Regions from separate parts of the Oleiphilus sp. HI0043 genome, predicted to be linked through region 3. Evidence: predicted binding sites of a transcription regulator. Region 3 holds the regulator's gene; each other region holds the start of a gene.
The links. Region 3 encodes sigma-54, which starts transcription at its own class of promoters, with help from an activator protein. Its sites were predicted from a motif close to TGGCACNNNNNTTGCTNT; they were not measured.
Positions count from the first base shown of each region.

Region 1: a site for sigma-54 is predicted at 2,704-2,721, ahead of A3729_RS19145 (flagellar hook-length control protein FliK). Genes of this name have one in related genera too.
Region 2: a site for sigma-54 is predicted at 2,509-2,526, ahead of A3729_RS17215 (formate/nitrite transporter family protein). Genes of this name have one in related genera too.

Region 1 is NZ_LWEY01001400.1:3,982-8,197, forward strand. Features, by position in the region: gene fliM (flagellar motor switch protein FliM) at 1-525, opposite strand, end outside; gene fliL (flagellar basal body-associated protein FliL) at 622-1,125, opposite strand; gene A3729_RS19145 (flagellar hook-length control protein FliK) at 1,299-2,576, opposite strand; gene A3729_RS19150 (STAS domain-containing protein) at 2,752-3,054, opposite strand; gene A3729_RS19155 (chemotaxis response regulator protein-glutamate methylesterase) at 3,093-4,136, opposite strand; gene cheD (chemoreceptor glutamine deamidase CheD) at 4,178-4,216, opposite strand, start outside.
Region 2 is NZ_LWEY01001311.1:10,513-14,728, reverse strand. Features, by position in the region: gene A3729_RS17240 (PilZ domain-containing protein) at 1-178, shown strand, start outside; gene A3729_RS17235 (hypothetical protein) at 343-642, opposite strand; gene A3729_RS17230 (HPP family protein) at 775-1,437, shown strand; gene A3729_RS17225 (hypothetical protein) at 1,434-1,886, opposite strand; gene A3729_RS17220 (copper-binding protein) at 2,012-2,356, shown strand; gene A3729_RS17215 (formate/nitrite transporter family protein) at 2,572-3,384, shown strand; gene A3729_RS17210 (bifunctional protein-serine/threonine kinase/phosphatase) at 3,433-4,216, shown strand, end outside.
Region 3 is NZ_LWEY01001489.1:29,045-33,260, reverse strand. Features, by position in the region: gene rapZ (RNase adapter RapZ) at 1-549, opposite strand, end outside; gene ptsN (PTS IIA-like nitrogen regulatory protein PtsN) at 592-1,053, opposite strand; gene hpf (ribosome hibernation-promoting factor, HPF/YfiA family) at 1,080-1,388, opposite strand; gene A3729_RS21325 (RNA polymerase factor sigma-54) at 1,491-3,035, opposite strand; gene lptB (LPS export ABC transporter ATP-binding protein) at 3,346-4,071, opposite strand; gene lptA (lipopolysaccharide transport periplasmic protein LptA) at 4,084-4,216, opposite strand, start outside.

The DNA.
Region 1 (4,216 bases), on a different contig from region 3:
ATCAATTTTGAAAACTGCGCTCCACGCTTCCTTCATATCGATAAAGACTTGTTCGAGTACCATATGAACAACCCGAATCTCGGTAGGCGTAAACTCACGCCCTTCAATTTTTGCATGACGCCCATCACCACCAAAGAAGTTATCAACAAGTTTAAAAACTAGCTTGGCATCAAAAATAAATAAACCAGCTCCGCGAAGAGGTCTGATTTTGACAATATTTAAACTGGTAGGAACGTAAAGAGTATGGATATACTCTCCAAACTTCATGATCTGGACACCGCCCGTAGAAACGTCGGCGTTTCTACGGAGCAGGTTAAACAAGCTGATTCTGGTGTAGCGGGCAAACCTTTCATTGATCATTTCGAGCGTAGGCATGCGCCCGCGCACAATTCTATCTTGGCTCGCTAAGTCGTAATTGCGTATACCTTCTTCATCGGCATCGTCCTCCGTGTCGATATCACCATCATCGACACCATGCAATAACGCATCTATCTCGTCTTGTGATAATAAATCTTGCACACTAATACCTGACTATATGAATTTTTAAGCAATCACAAAATAAGCTATTTGACGGTCGCGAAAATAACACCAAACAAATAACTTAAAACATCTTGAACAAAACTACTGCAATACAAAATTAGTGAAATAAACGTTCTCTATCTCACCAGCCTCTTCACTACTTAAGACAGTATTAATCACTTCGACTGTCTGAGCTTGAAGCGCTAACTTACCTTCCTCAGTGCGAATCTGTTGAAAGTCCTGATCTGCGTATACATTCAATAAACGTGAACGTATCAAAGGCATATGGTGGTCTAAAGCATCCAAAGCACTGGCATCACGACTAGAAACAGATAATGAAATCTGCATATACCGCTGACGCCCATCGACATTAAACGTAACCAAAAATGCTGGCTTAATTGGAATGTAGCTAGCTGGCTCCTTTACTTCTTCTTCAATAACCGGTTCAGTTGGTGCGTCTTCATCGCCACCAAGCAAAAACATCGTCACACCAACCGATAGACCAATAGCTAAAATTGCAACGATCGCAATAATAATAATTAGCTTTTTCTTTGAACCACCTTCGCCAGATTGCTCTTCTTCAGTTTTGTTTTCTTCTTCTGCCACGTCAAAATCCCGTCATATCAAATCGCAGCTGAGCACCTTTACAGATATCCAGCAAAGTGTATGCCAAAAACAACAGTTCTCCGTTTAAACGGAAGCTTAACTGTTGCCTTTAACTATTTGATATTAGTTTAGCTTAAAGAGGGCGAAAATGAAGAGGGCCTGATAAAAACTTATCAGGCAAAGTAGTCAACGAGATTTGAAGAGGAGCGTGAAATCGATTCTGTCGTAGCTGTTTCACTACTAGAATCTTCAGAATCTTCTTGCTGATCTTCCGAGCCATTAGAACCTTGCTGCTGATCATTGGATGCAAAACGCTCATCACCGCTGCGTGCATCGACATTCACTTCCTGAAGCTCAACGCCGTTTGTCTCCATCATTTCACGTAAACGCACAACGTTAGATTCAAGCATTTCCCTGACTGAAGCATTATGGGCGTTAAATGTAATGGCTGCTGCATCATTTTGAACAGAAATTTTTACATCAATTGGACCAAGCTCAGCAGGGTTTAAGTGGATCTCTGCAGACTGAATTGCCTTTCCCGTAAGCCAAACTATCTTCTGGCCAACTTCCTCCCCCCACTCAACCTCATCCAAACCCGTCATTACTGTTGTCGAGTAAGGCGCGTTATCTAATTTCTGCTGCACTTCCGAAAACGTTGTTTTAAGTAGCGAAGATGAACGCTCTACACCACTACCAATCGTTTTTTCCAGAATGCTTTCAACACTACTAGTACTATCCGCAATCGCCTTAAACTTTGATTCACCTTGCAATGCCTGACTAACAACCTCCTCTTCCAAATTGAGCTTAGCACTGCCATTTTGGGACAAATTCTGAGGAGACAACCCAAGCCCTGAATCAATATTAGAATTGGTAAGCGGAGCTGCTTGAATTTGGTTTGCCGTATTTAGGTTCACCTGAGACTTCTTAGCATCCTGGTTTTGAAAAGATACGCCAGGCAAAACACTTACTGGCGCCACACCTGAATCAAGCCCAGTCAATGCTTGTGGAAGGTTAGCACTTACCGGTGCAAGGGCTTGTTGTATCCCATTTACCGTATTTAGCAAAGATGCCAACACATCTTCGGGTATGTCATCACTTGAAAATCCAAGACCACTCTCAAGCTCTGCCAGCGAGTTAGAAAGAAAAGTACTCATTTCCGGCAATTCTATGCCTTGCTGTGCCGCATCCAGAGACATTAAATTGCCACTCAATAATGCGTTGATATCATCCAGGAAGCTTGAATCCAGCCCTAAAGCTTCAAGCTTAGCAGCAATATCATCAAGTTTCTCAGGACTTATAGAAGACTGATAGACACCTGTTAATGTAGCACCAAATGAACCCTCTATGGGTGATGCACCCGGTTCGCTGCTCGCGCCCAATGCTGGACCGCTAGTTGACGCTGCTGGTGCGTTTCCTGCTGATACAGGGTTTGATAGAGATATATTTTGCATGAACAACAACCACCCGTTTCGCTCAAGCCATATTAATTATGACTTAGAAAAAATAGCTTTAGGACAAGCGAATTGTAGGCGCTCAAGTTAGTCGTCTAACTTGATTACACTACGCTTTAGGGAGGATTATGCGAATATCGGGCCAATATCCGCTATTTAGAGAATGGTACTTAATTTAATGAATATCGAATAGCTGTTTAAAATTAGAGATCTCGAATATCTTTTTTACCTCATCAGAACAGTGAACTATGCTGATTTTTACATTTTCTTTTGCGTGATCCTTAAGTAACAACAACATTCCCAAAGCAGAGCTGTCTAGATAACTGACGTCGCGCATATCGATGCGATATTCACTAACACCGTTGTCTTTTCCTTCGTAAGCGTCACAAAAACTCTGATGCGAAGCAAAGTCAAAGCGACCTTTAATCGCAATAGTTAGAGAGTTATCATCCGTTGAAAGTACTGATGTGATTGACATTTATGCCTCACCTTTGTCTAAATAGATATTTCCTAACGCTACCTTTCACAAGCCTTAAGTAGCGCTTCTCGAATTTTATTTATCGGGAGCACTTTTTGCACAGCGTTAAGTTTAACAGCTGCGCCGGGCATTCCCCATACAACACTCGTTGCTTCATCTTGAGCAAAAGTTGCACCGCCCACTGAAAGTATTCTTTCCATACCTTCGGCGCCATCACTTCCCATCCCCGTTAGGATAGCTGAAACTGCATATTTCCCATAATGCTGTGCGACTGAGTCGAATAATACATTGACCGAAGGCTTATGACCACTGACCTTCTCTCCATCATATAGAGAGGTAACCAAGCGCCCGTTTTTCTCGTAAACTTTTAAATGGAAGTCGCCTGGCGCTAAATAAGCATGGCCCGGCTCCAAAGGCATACCACTCTTTGCTTCCTTAACTGTGATTTCACAGTGTCCATCAAGCCGCTGCGCCAATGAGGCACTAAAGGTAGCAGGTATATGCTGCGCCATAACAATAGGCGGGCAGTTTGCTGGCATCCCTTGCAGGACTTCACGTAGAGCTTCCGTTCCACCCGTAGAACTTCCGATACAAATAATTTTTCGCCCGTCAAATTTACGTTTTTCTGTCGCCTCACTAGAAGCTTGCTTCGACGAAAGCACTCTATCATGAGCCGCCATATTCGCAATGGCAGCATTTCTAACTTTACTCTGAATTGTTAGCGCATAATCCGAAAGGTTATCCCAGGAACCACCTTGTGGTTTTGCGATATAGTCAACTGCGCCAATTGAAAGCGCATCAAGCGTAGCCGGAGCTCCTTTACTAGTTAAAGTAGAGATCATAACGACCGGCATGGGACGCAATCTCATCAAATTTCGCAGAAATGTAATGCCATCCATTTTTGGCATTTCAATATCCAAAGTCAGTACATCTGGACTGAACTGCTTAATTTTCTCACGAGCATCAAGCGGATGCTCAGCGACAGCCACAACCTCAAGGTCTGGTGCCGAGCCAATAATTTCAGATAAAACCTGCCTAATTAGCTCGGAGTCATCAACAATTAAAACTTTTATCTTACTCAAACCTACTTCTCCACGAAAAGTACGACATATTACTGCGCGAATCAGTCAAACAACTCAACACCACCGCTTGGTGCGGACTT
Region 2 (4,216 bases), on a different contig from region 3:
CGAGCTGGGCGTAGAGTTTCTCGACAATGATGACGCCTTTAAAGTTCGTATGATCGAACAGGTATGTCATATTGCCGAGTATCGAAAAGACTTGCAGGAACAGTTGGGTAAGCGAGTGACCTGGAATCAGGCCTCTCAGGAATGGATTAGCAAGAATGGGGGCAGCTTTCCGCGCTAGTCCGCGGTGAGTCACATTCAGGCAGGGCGAGTATTGTGAAGCAAACCTGTCATCGAATATGATCAAAAACGTATAACAGAAAGCAAAAAGCCGCAATACACAATGAACAATGTATTACGGCTTACTCAACTAACTAGCGTACTTTTTGGAACCTTCTGACCAGCTCAGGTGCCTTCGACTTCGACTTCCATCTCTACGTCTTTGAATAATAGTCCGAATGTATCCCAGACCTCTTCGACGGATTTCTCAATTTCATGCACTGCATGCTCTGAGGACGCGACAAGCTGTTCCTCTTTTTCTTTCAGTCCTGAACGATAATCTAGCAGTTTTTGATATTTATTTTGTGCGATTGATCGTAGCTCGTCAGGCAAGTCCTTTACCCTGTGCTCCATGCGGTCGATTTTGTAATCCCATTCTTCTAATTTCTTTGCAAATTTCTCAATTTGCTCATGATGTGAAGACATTTTCACTACTCCTACTATGCTACAAGTCAACGCCAGAATAGCGCGCTACAAAAAAAAGCTCATTGATGTAGGTCAACGGCCGATTTATATTCATATAAGCTTAGAATTCCAATATGAAGGTGACATGACAGCATGGCCGTATTTTTTGTACACGATGTAAGGACAGGGCTCGTTACACCACTAGACCGTAAGTTTAGGGTGCGTGATATTCCTCCAACGGATGAACTGACTGAAATACAGAAAGTTCATTCTAAAGCTGAAACCGACCCCGAAGATTTTAAAGATCATCGTCAAAAGTCAAAGCAGAAACCCCTGGAGCCGAGTGCAAGCCAGCAGAAAGCGATTTCTGCCTACCAAGAAGTTAAGCCCGCCCGAAGCCCTTTGGGGAGAGTGAAGAATATTATGAGCTCGCCGGTACTGAGTATCAGCAAAGATAAGACGCTCGAAGATGCCTGGCGTATTATGCAGAAGTATGAAATACATCACCTGGTCATTCTTGATGAGGAACAGAAATATTGCGGAATGCTATCTGATAAAAAGATCGTCCCTTTTCTAATGAGCCCACAGGGTGGTAACCTCGAGGAAATGCAGAAAAGCTCGCTAAACGCCTTCTGTCACGAATCGTTGTTATCAACCCACCCAGAAACTCAGGTAGAAGACTTAGCACCAGCTTTGTTGGAGTATGGCTTGGACGCGATAGCGGTATTCGAGAATCAACAGATTGTCGGGATCGTTACCCACCCCGATATATTGAAGACGATACTACTGAAGGAGTCGCTAGAAGCAGATGCTTAATCTGGTCGAGCTTGTTGGGGGCTAAAAAGTAAAATGATTAGACCTAAGAGGCCAACTGCCGTGATCGATAAGCCGGCTTCTAATACGACACCTGCAAAACGGTGGTCTAAGCGGTAGAGACCACTCGAAAAACCATAACTCAAATCCAGTAACCCCAGGAACAGTGCCGCACCGGCGCAGGCTGCTGCGAGTACTCGGCCCTTTTGCATCCATTGGTTGCACCACAAAGGCAGGGCAGAAACTAGCATACCAAAGGCCAGAATTAAATCAGGCAGCACAAAGCTTCTTTCCCACAAGTAATAGCCTTCAAAATGTGGCATCAGTGCTCTTAGCTCTTCGATAGAAAAGAGCGAGCCGTTAAAGAACTGCCACCAGAAATGTATGATTCCCAGTGCTGCACCGATATAAATCATCGCCAAAAGGCGCTGAAACTTAAGTTTCTTAATCATCTTTTTTCAAGGGGGTCAGACTCGATTGAAAGCTATGTAGCCAATAGACCAATACATGCTACCTCTGGACGATGCTAAAGGCTATAGTGCTAAAATTAGCTACTTTAAATTCGGAGATGACACTTATGCGCCTATTAGTCTTGCTTAGCATGATCACCTTGCTTTCGGCCTGCAGTACACCGCTTAAACCAATCAATAATGGCCATGGCACGACAGAAGGAATAATGGGAGAAACGATTCAGGAAGTTTCAGCTTATGGTTTGATTACCCAAGTTGCTGCAGAGGAGGGCTTAGTGAATATCAAACATGGGCCGATTCCCGAACTCAATTGGGCCCCTATGTTGATGACTTTCAGAGTTAGTGAGTCTTTGTCACTTGAGCCATTCAAGGCGGGTGATAAGGTTAGCTTTATACTGGAGCTGGATGAAAAGGGTTTGCATCGGCTGAAATATGTGGAAATCAGAAAGTAAGTGAGATCTCGCTTCAGCGTCAACTATCGCACCAAAACTAAACAAAGCCATGTTTTGCTCTCTATAAGTGAGCCTAACTTATTCACTTATAGGTATATAGATTTCAGTGATTACGAATATAAGTAATTGTTATTTAATGTGAAGTCTAAAAACGGCCCGAGCTATGCTCTCTCAGATTATGTAAATTTTTAAACCTAATCTAAGAGAGATTAATTATGGCCTATATCGAACCGAGTGAATTCGCCACCAAAATGGTTGATTCAGGTGAACAGAAAATTTTCATGTCCACCAAAGATACGTTAGTACGTGCATTCATGGCGGGTGCAATTCTAGGGCTCGCCGCATTCTTTGCTATTACTGTTATTGTGAAAACAGGCAGTTTATTAGTTGGCTCACTTTTATTCCCTGTCGGCTTTATCATGCTCTATTTGATGAAGTTCGATTTGTTAACCGGTGTGTTCACGCTAGTGCCGCTATCAATACTTGATAAACGTAATGGCTGTACCGTGCCGCAAATGTTGAGAAACTGGGGCTTGGTTTTCCTTGGTAACTTTGGTGGCGCACTGACCACAGCTTTCTTTGCTTCGTTTATTCTAACTTATGGTTACAACACTGACGGCGGTGCCTTGGCAGCTAAAGTGAGCACCATTGGTGAGTCAAGAACACTGGGTTATCAAGCGCATGGTGCTGATGGCTGGTTCACGATATTTATTCGTGGCATGCTGTGTAACTGGATGGTATCGATGGGTGTTGTCGGTGCAATGATTTCAACCTCTGCAACGAGTAAGATCATTGCAATGTGGATGCCGGTAATGCTCTTCTTCTTTATGGGCTTTGAACACTCTATTGTAAACATGTTCCTATTCCCATTCTCTATGATCATGGGCGGTGACTTTGGTTTATACGAGTACTTCGTATGGAACGAAATCCCAACAGCTTTGGGTAACCTTGCTGGCGGCTTCTTACTAGTAGGTCTGCCACTATACTGGACGCATGTTAGGACTAATCCAGAGCGTAAGGTCGCTTAATACTAAAATAATATAATAGGAGCCCCGCCAGAAATGGCGGGGTTTTTTATGTCTAAACAACTTAAAGTATCTGTTAGTCAGTATTCAACTGCAGGAAAGAAAGACCTGAATCAGGACTTCCATGCAGCCTATGCCCCGGAAGAGCCTTTGCTCGCGTCCAAAGGGCTGGTGGTCGCTTTGGCTGACGGTATTAGTAGCAGCAATGTAAGCCAGATTGCGAGTGAAACCGCGGTTAAAGGTTTTATACAGGACTACTACAGCACATCAGACTCCTGGTCTGTGAAGACCTCTGCTCAACGGGTTCTTAAAGCAGCTAACTCCTGGCTGTTCGCGCAGACCCAAAATAGCCCGCATCGCTTTAATAAAGACAAAGGCTATATCTGTACCTTTAGTTCGCTTGTTATTAAGTCGAACACTGCTTATTGCTTTCACTCTGGTGATTCACGTATCTACAGGCTTGCTGACAATAACCTTGAGCAACTAACCAAGGATCATCGACATGTCGTTGATGCAGAAACGAGTTACCTGACCCGCGCATTGGGCGTTCATGACACTTTGGAAATGGACTATCGAGCGCTTCCTCTAAGTGAGGGAGATATCTTTATTCTTGCTACTGACGGGGTGTATGAGTTTCTTACTGAAAAGCATTTGGCGAATACGATTACGAGAGCTTTTGAGGAGACAGGGAAAGTACCAGATAGTTTGGCAAAAGAGTTGGTTAATGAAGCCCTGGCAGCGGGCAGCGATGACAATTTAACTTTGCAGATCGTGAGCATCGATAGTTTACCGGCGCGAGAGTTAAGTGAGTTACAACAGCAGCTTACTCAGCTGC
Region 3 (4,216 bases):
ATCTGCATCGCTAGGAACACCATTTTTGAAACCAAATGATTGAAAGAGTATGGCGAGCTCTTGCTCTCGTTTGCCTGTCACTCTAAGTTTTATGAGGTCTCTTAACTCGTATAGGGTTAGTTTCGTAGTGTCGACAGTCAGGTCAGCTTTTAGTGCCAGCTGGTCGAGAAGCGTTCTTTCGGTTTCAATCGCTTCGGTGAGTGAGTGTGTTGTGCTGCTAAGTGGGTGTTTGCGTCGAGTATCGTGAAAGCGCTTTAGGAGCGTCTCACTTTGTGCGTCAAGAAAAATGATATCGACATCAATCTCCATCTGCTTTAGCTTCTCGTAAACTTGGGGGAATGCTTCTATTCCACCCTGCAGATTTCTAGCATCGATACTGATCGCAACGTTACTTAACCTTGTATCTTTACCTTGTAGTGATTGTTTACCAAGGTTTAGTAAAAGCCCAACCGGTAAATTATCAATGCAGTAATACCCCATGTCTTCAAGGACGTGAAGGGCCGTGCTTTTTCCGGAACCGGATCTGCCACTGACAATAACGAGCTTCATAAGAAGTTCCTAGCAATTTTGAGCTTCTAAGGTTTGTAGGTCTTAAGCAATTATTTTCTGATAAAGTTCAGTGCCTGTAGCAGATTCCCTTAAACTATCGCAAAAAGCAGTGTTGTTGAACTTCTCTGCAATTTGACTTAAAAGATCCAGGTGCTCGCTCGTCGCCTCGGAGGGGACAAGTAAAACGAAAAGAATATCAACGTCTTCGTTATCTATCGAGTCAAAAGGTATCTTTTTTTCAAGTGTAAATAGACAACCAATAACTTGTTTGCAGTTTTCCAGTCTGCTGTGGGGAATGGCAATTCCTTGCCCAACTCCCGTGCTTCCCAGTCGTTCACGAGAAATAAGGTTGTCAAATATTTCAGTTTCATCAAGATGAGGAAATTGTTTTGAGACCAGGTGTGCAGCCTGTTGAAGAACTTTTTTCTTGCTACCACCGGGCAAACCGCGTTGGGTTAGCTCCGGTGACAAGATGGCCTCGATAGTAATTTTATTTTCAGACATTTTTCGACTCTAAAGATCGCTAATAACTAGCGTGCTGCTGCGCCGTGTGCGCGGTCAACTTTCTTTTCCTTGTGCTTAAGAATTTGACGGTCTAGCTTATCAACTAGCTGGTCGATAGCGGCATACATGTCGTCGTTCTCGGCGTGGCCGTGGATATCTGCACCAGCGATATGTAGCGTTGATTCAGCAATATGTGCTTGTTTCGATACAGAAAGGGTTACCTGTACGTTGCTAATGCCGCCAATATGGCGCTCTAGCTTTTGCAATTTGGTTTTCACATATTCTTTAAGTGCATCAGTTAAATCTACATGATGGCCAGTGATATTTAATTGCATAGTATTCTCCTATCATCGTTATTTTTAGCGAGAGTTGAATATTGACTCACTTTTCGCTTATCAAATCAACTTGCTGCAGGCAGCAAGTTATCAAATATTGTATTAAACCAATCTTTTTCTTTCGTTCGATGGGGGGATCGACATCGCTTCGCGGTATTTTGCGATAGTGCGGCGGGCGACGTTAATTCCTTGCTCTTTCAACAAGTCGGCAATCTTGCTATCGCTAAGAGGTTTTTTAGGGTTTTCTGCTGATATTAACTTCTTAATAATTGCGCGAATCGCTGTTGACGAGCACTCTCCGCCAGTAGTTGTGCTGACGTGGCTTGAGAAAAAGTATTTGAGTTCAAATATGCCTCGTGGCGTATGCATGTACTTTTGTGTTGTCACACGAGATATGGTGGACTCATGCATTTCTACCGCTTCAGCAATATCATGTAAAATCAGCGGCTTCATCGCTTCATCACCATAGTCAAGGAAGCCTTGTTGGTGAGCTACTATCTTACTTGCCACTTTTAGAAGCGTCTCGTTACGACTTTGTAGGCTTTTAATAAACCACTTTGCTTCTTGAAGTTGATCCTTCATAAAGGTGTTGTCGTTACTGGAGTCAGCTCTCTTTATAAACGAAGCATAATTTGCATTGACCCTTATTTTTGGCGCAATCTCTGGGTTGAGCTCAACTTTCCAGCGTCCTTTTTCTTTCTTTACGACGACATCTGGCACAATGTACTCAGGCTCGGAAGAAGCAATGGATTCACCTGGTTTAGGGTTCAAAGACTGAATTAGAGAGATAACCTCTTTCAGTTCATGCTCTTTAAGGCGGCTGCGTCGCATTAGTTGAGCGTAGTCTCTTGATCCTAATAAGTTCAGGTAGTGGCTGATTACAAGCTTTGCTTGTGGTAGCCAGGGCGTATCTTTTGGTAGCTGGCGTAACTGTAGCAGCAAACAGTCGGGCAGGTCTTTGGCAAATACCCCAGGTGGATCAAAGTGCTGCACGCGTTTTAAGACGGCTTCAACTTCATCTAATTCAACCGGGTCTTCGTCATCTGAGTTGTGCAGCCCCTCGTGTATCTCTTCAACGGTATTCGTTAGGTAGCCGTCTGTATCTGTTGCGTCGATTAATGACATCGCAATGTATCGGTCGCGATCAGACATGGGGGTAAGGTTAAGTTGCCAATCTAGATGATCTGCAAGAGACTCGGTAGCAGCGTTTCTTTGTTCGAAGGCATTGTTGTCATCTTCGGGAACGGGACCACTGGGCGCATTGTTTGTATATATGTCATCCCAAGCCGTATCAACAGGCAGATCTTCCGGTATAGTATCTGACCACTCTTCACTAGGCGTGTCGGCTTCATTGCTAGCAGGTGCTTCGCTCGAACTGGTGTCTGTACTACTGCTTTGTTGGTTGTCCTGAGAGGCGTACTCGTTGCCATCATTTTGATGACTTTCATTCTGATTTTCTTGTTTATCACTTGTATTTCCAGGCTCGTTGTTATCGTCCTGGAGTTCGAGCATAGGATTAGATTCCAATGCTTCTTGTATTTCGTTTTGAAGGTCAAGAGTCGACAATTGTAGCAAGCGGATTGCTTGCTGCAATTGAGGTGTCATTGTCAGTTGTTGACCGAGCTTTAATTGGAGAGAAACCTTCATGTTCATGAGGATGTCACCAACTTAAGACTTAAATTTTGAATCATGTATTGTCGCTTATTATATTTTGCGGAAATGGTCGCTGTGAATAAACGTATTTATATTTACTTCATTTACACAAGTGTAGTGCGAAGATAGCAAAGTGTGAAACAAATAAAAGTATATTTACGTTACCAGCCTACAAATAATTGTTTTAGATCAAGTTATCGTCTTGTTGACGTGAAAATTGCATGCTACTCATTTCTAAGCTGAAAGTCATGCTTAATTGTTTGTATATGCTGTTCGAATCGAATGCTATGAACTAGCCACTGGCTTATAATTTGAATTGATTGCCCAAGTAGACTTGTTTGACCTTTTCATTATTCAGAATGTCTTCAGCACTTCCTGAAGCAATGATATGGCCATCACCAACAATATAGGCTTTTTCACAAATATCCAGCGTTTCTCTAACGTTGTGATCGGTTATGAGTACGCCGATATTTTTACTTTTAAGGTGAGAGACGATTGACTTGATGTCGTTGACCGATATTGGGTCGACACCTGCGAAGGGCTCATCGAGTAGAATGAAGTCAGGCTCCATTGCTAAAGCTCTGGCTATTTCCACTCGCCTACGTTCACCGCCTGACAAGGCCATGCCAAGACTATCTTTGATGTGAGTGATGTGAAACTCTTCGAGTAAGGCTTCCATTCTTTGTCGCCTTTCGCTGCGAGAAAGATCTTTTCTAATCTCTAGTACCGCCAGGATATTGTCTCGAACACTTAACTTTCTAAATATTGAAGCTTCCTGGGGCAGGTAGCCGACACCGTTTCGTGCCCTATCATGCATAGCCATGGATGATAGGTCGGTATCATTAACTGATATCTTGCCTTTATCATGCTTAACCAGGCCTACAATCATATAGAAACAAGTGGTTTTACCAGCACCGTTAGGGCCGAGCAGCCCGATCACTTCACCGCTGTTGATAGTCAGGGAAACATCTTTAACTATTTGGCGTTTATCATAGGCCTTGGCTAGGTTTTCTGCTTTTAAAGTTTTCATTGTTGCTCAGGTCTATTGCTTTTGCTCGGCACCGGACTCGGCATTTGGAGCAGGTTCGAGTGGCAGTTTGTTTTCGTTTTCTGGAGAACCTTTTATTAGTGGCACTTCAGTATTTTCCGATGCGGTCTCGGCATTAGGGTAGTAA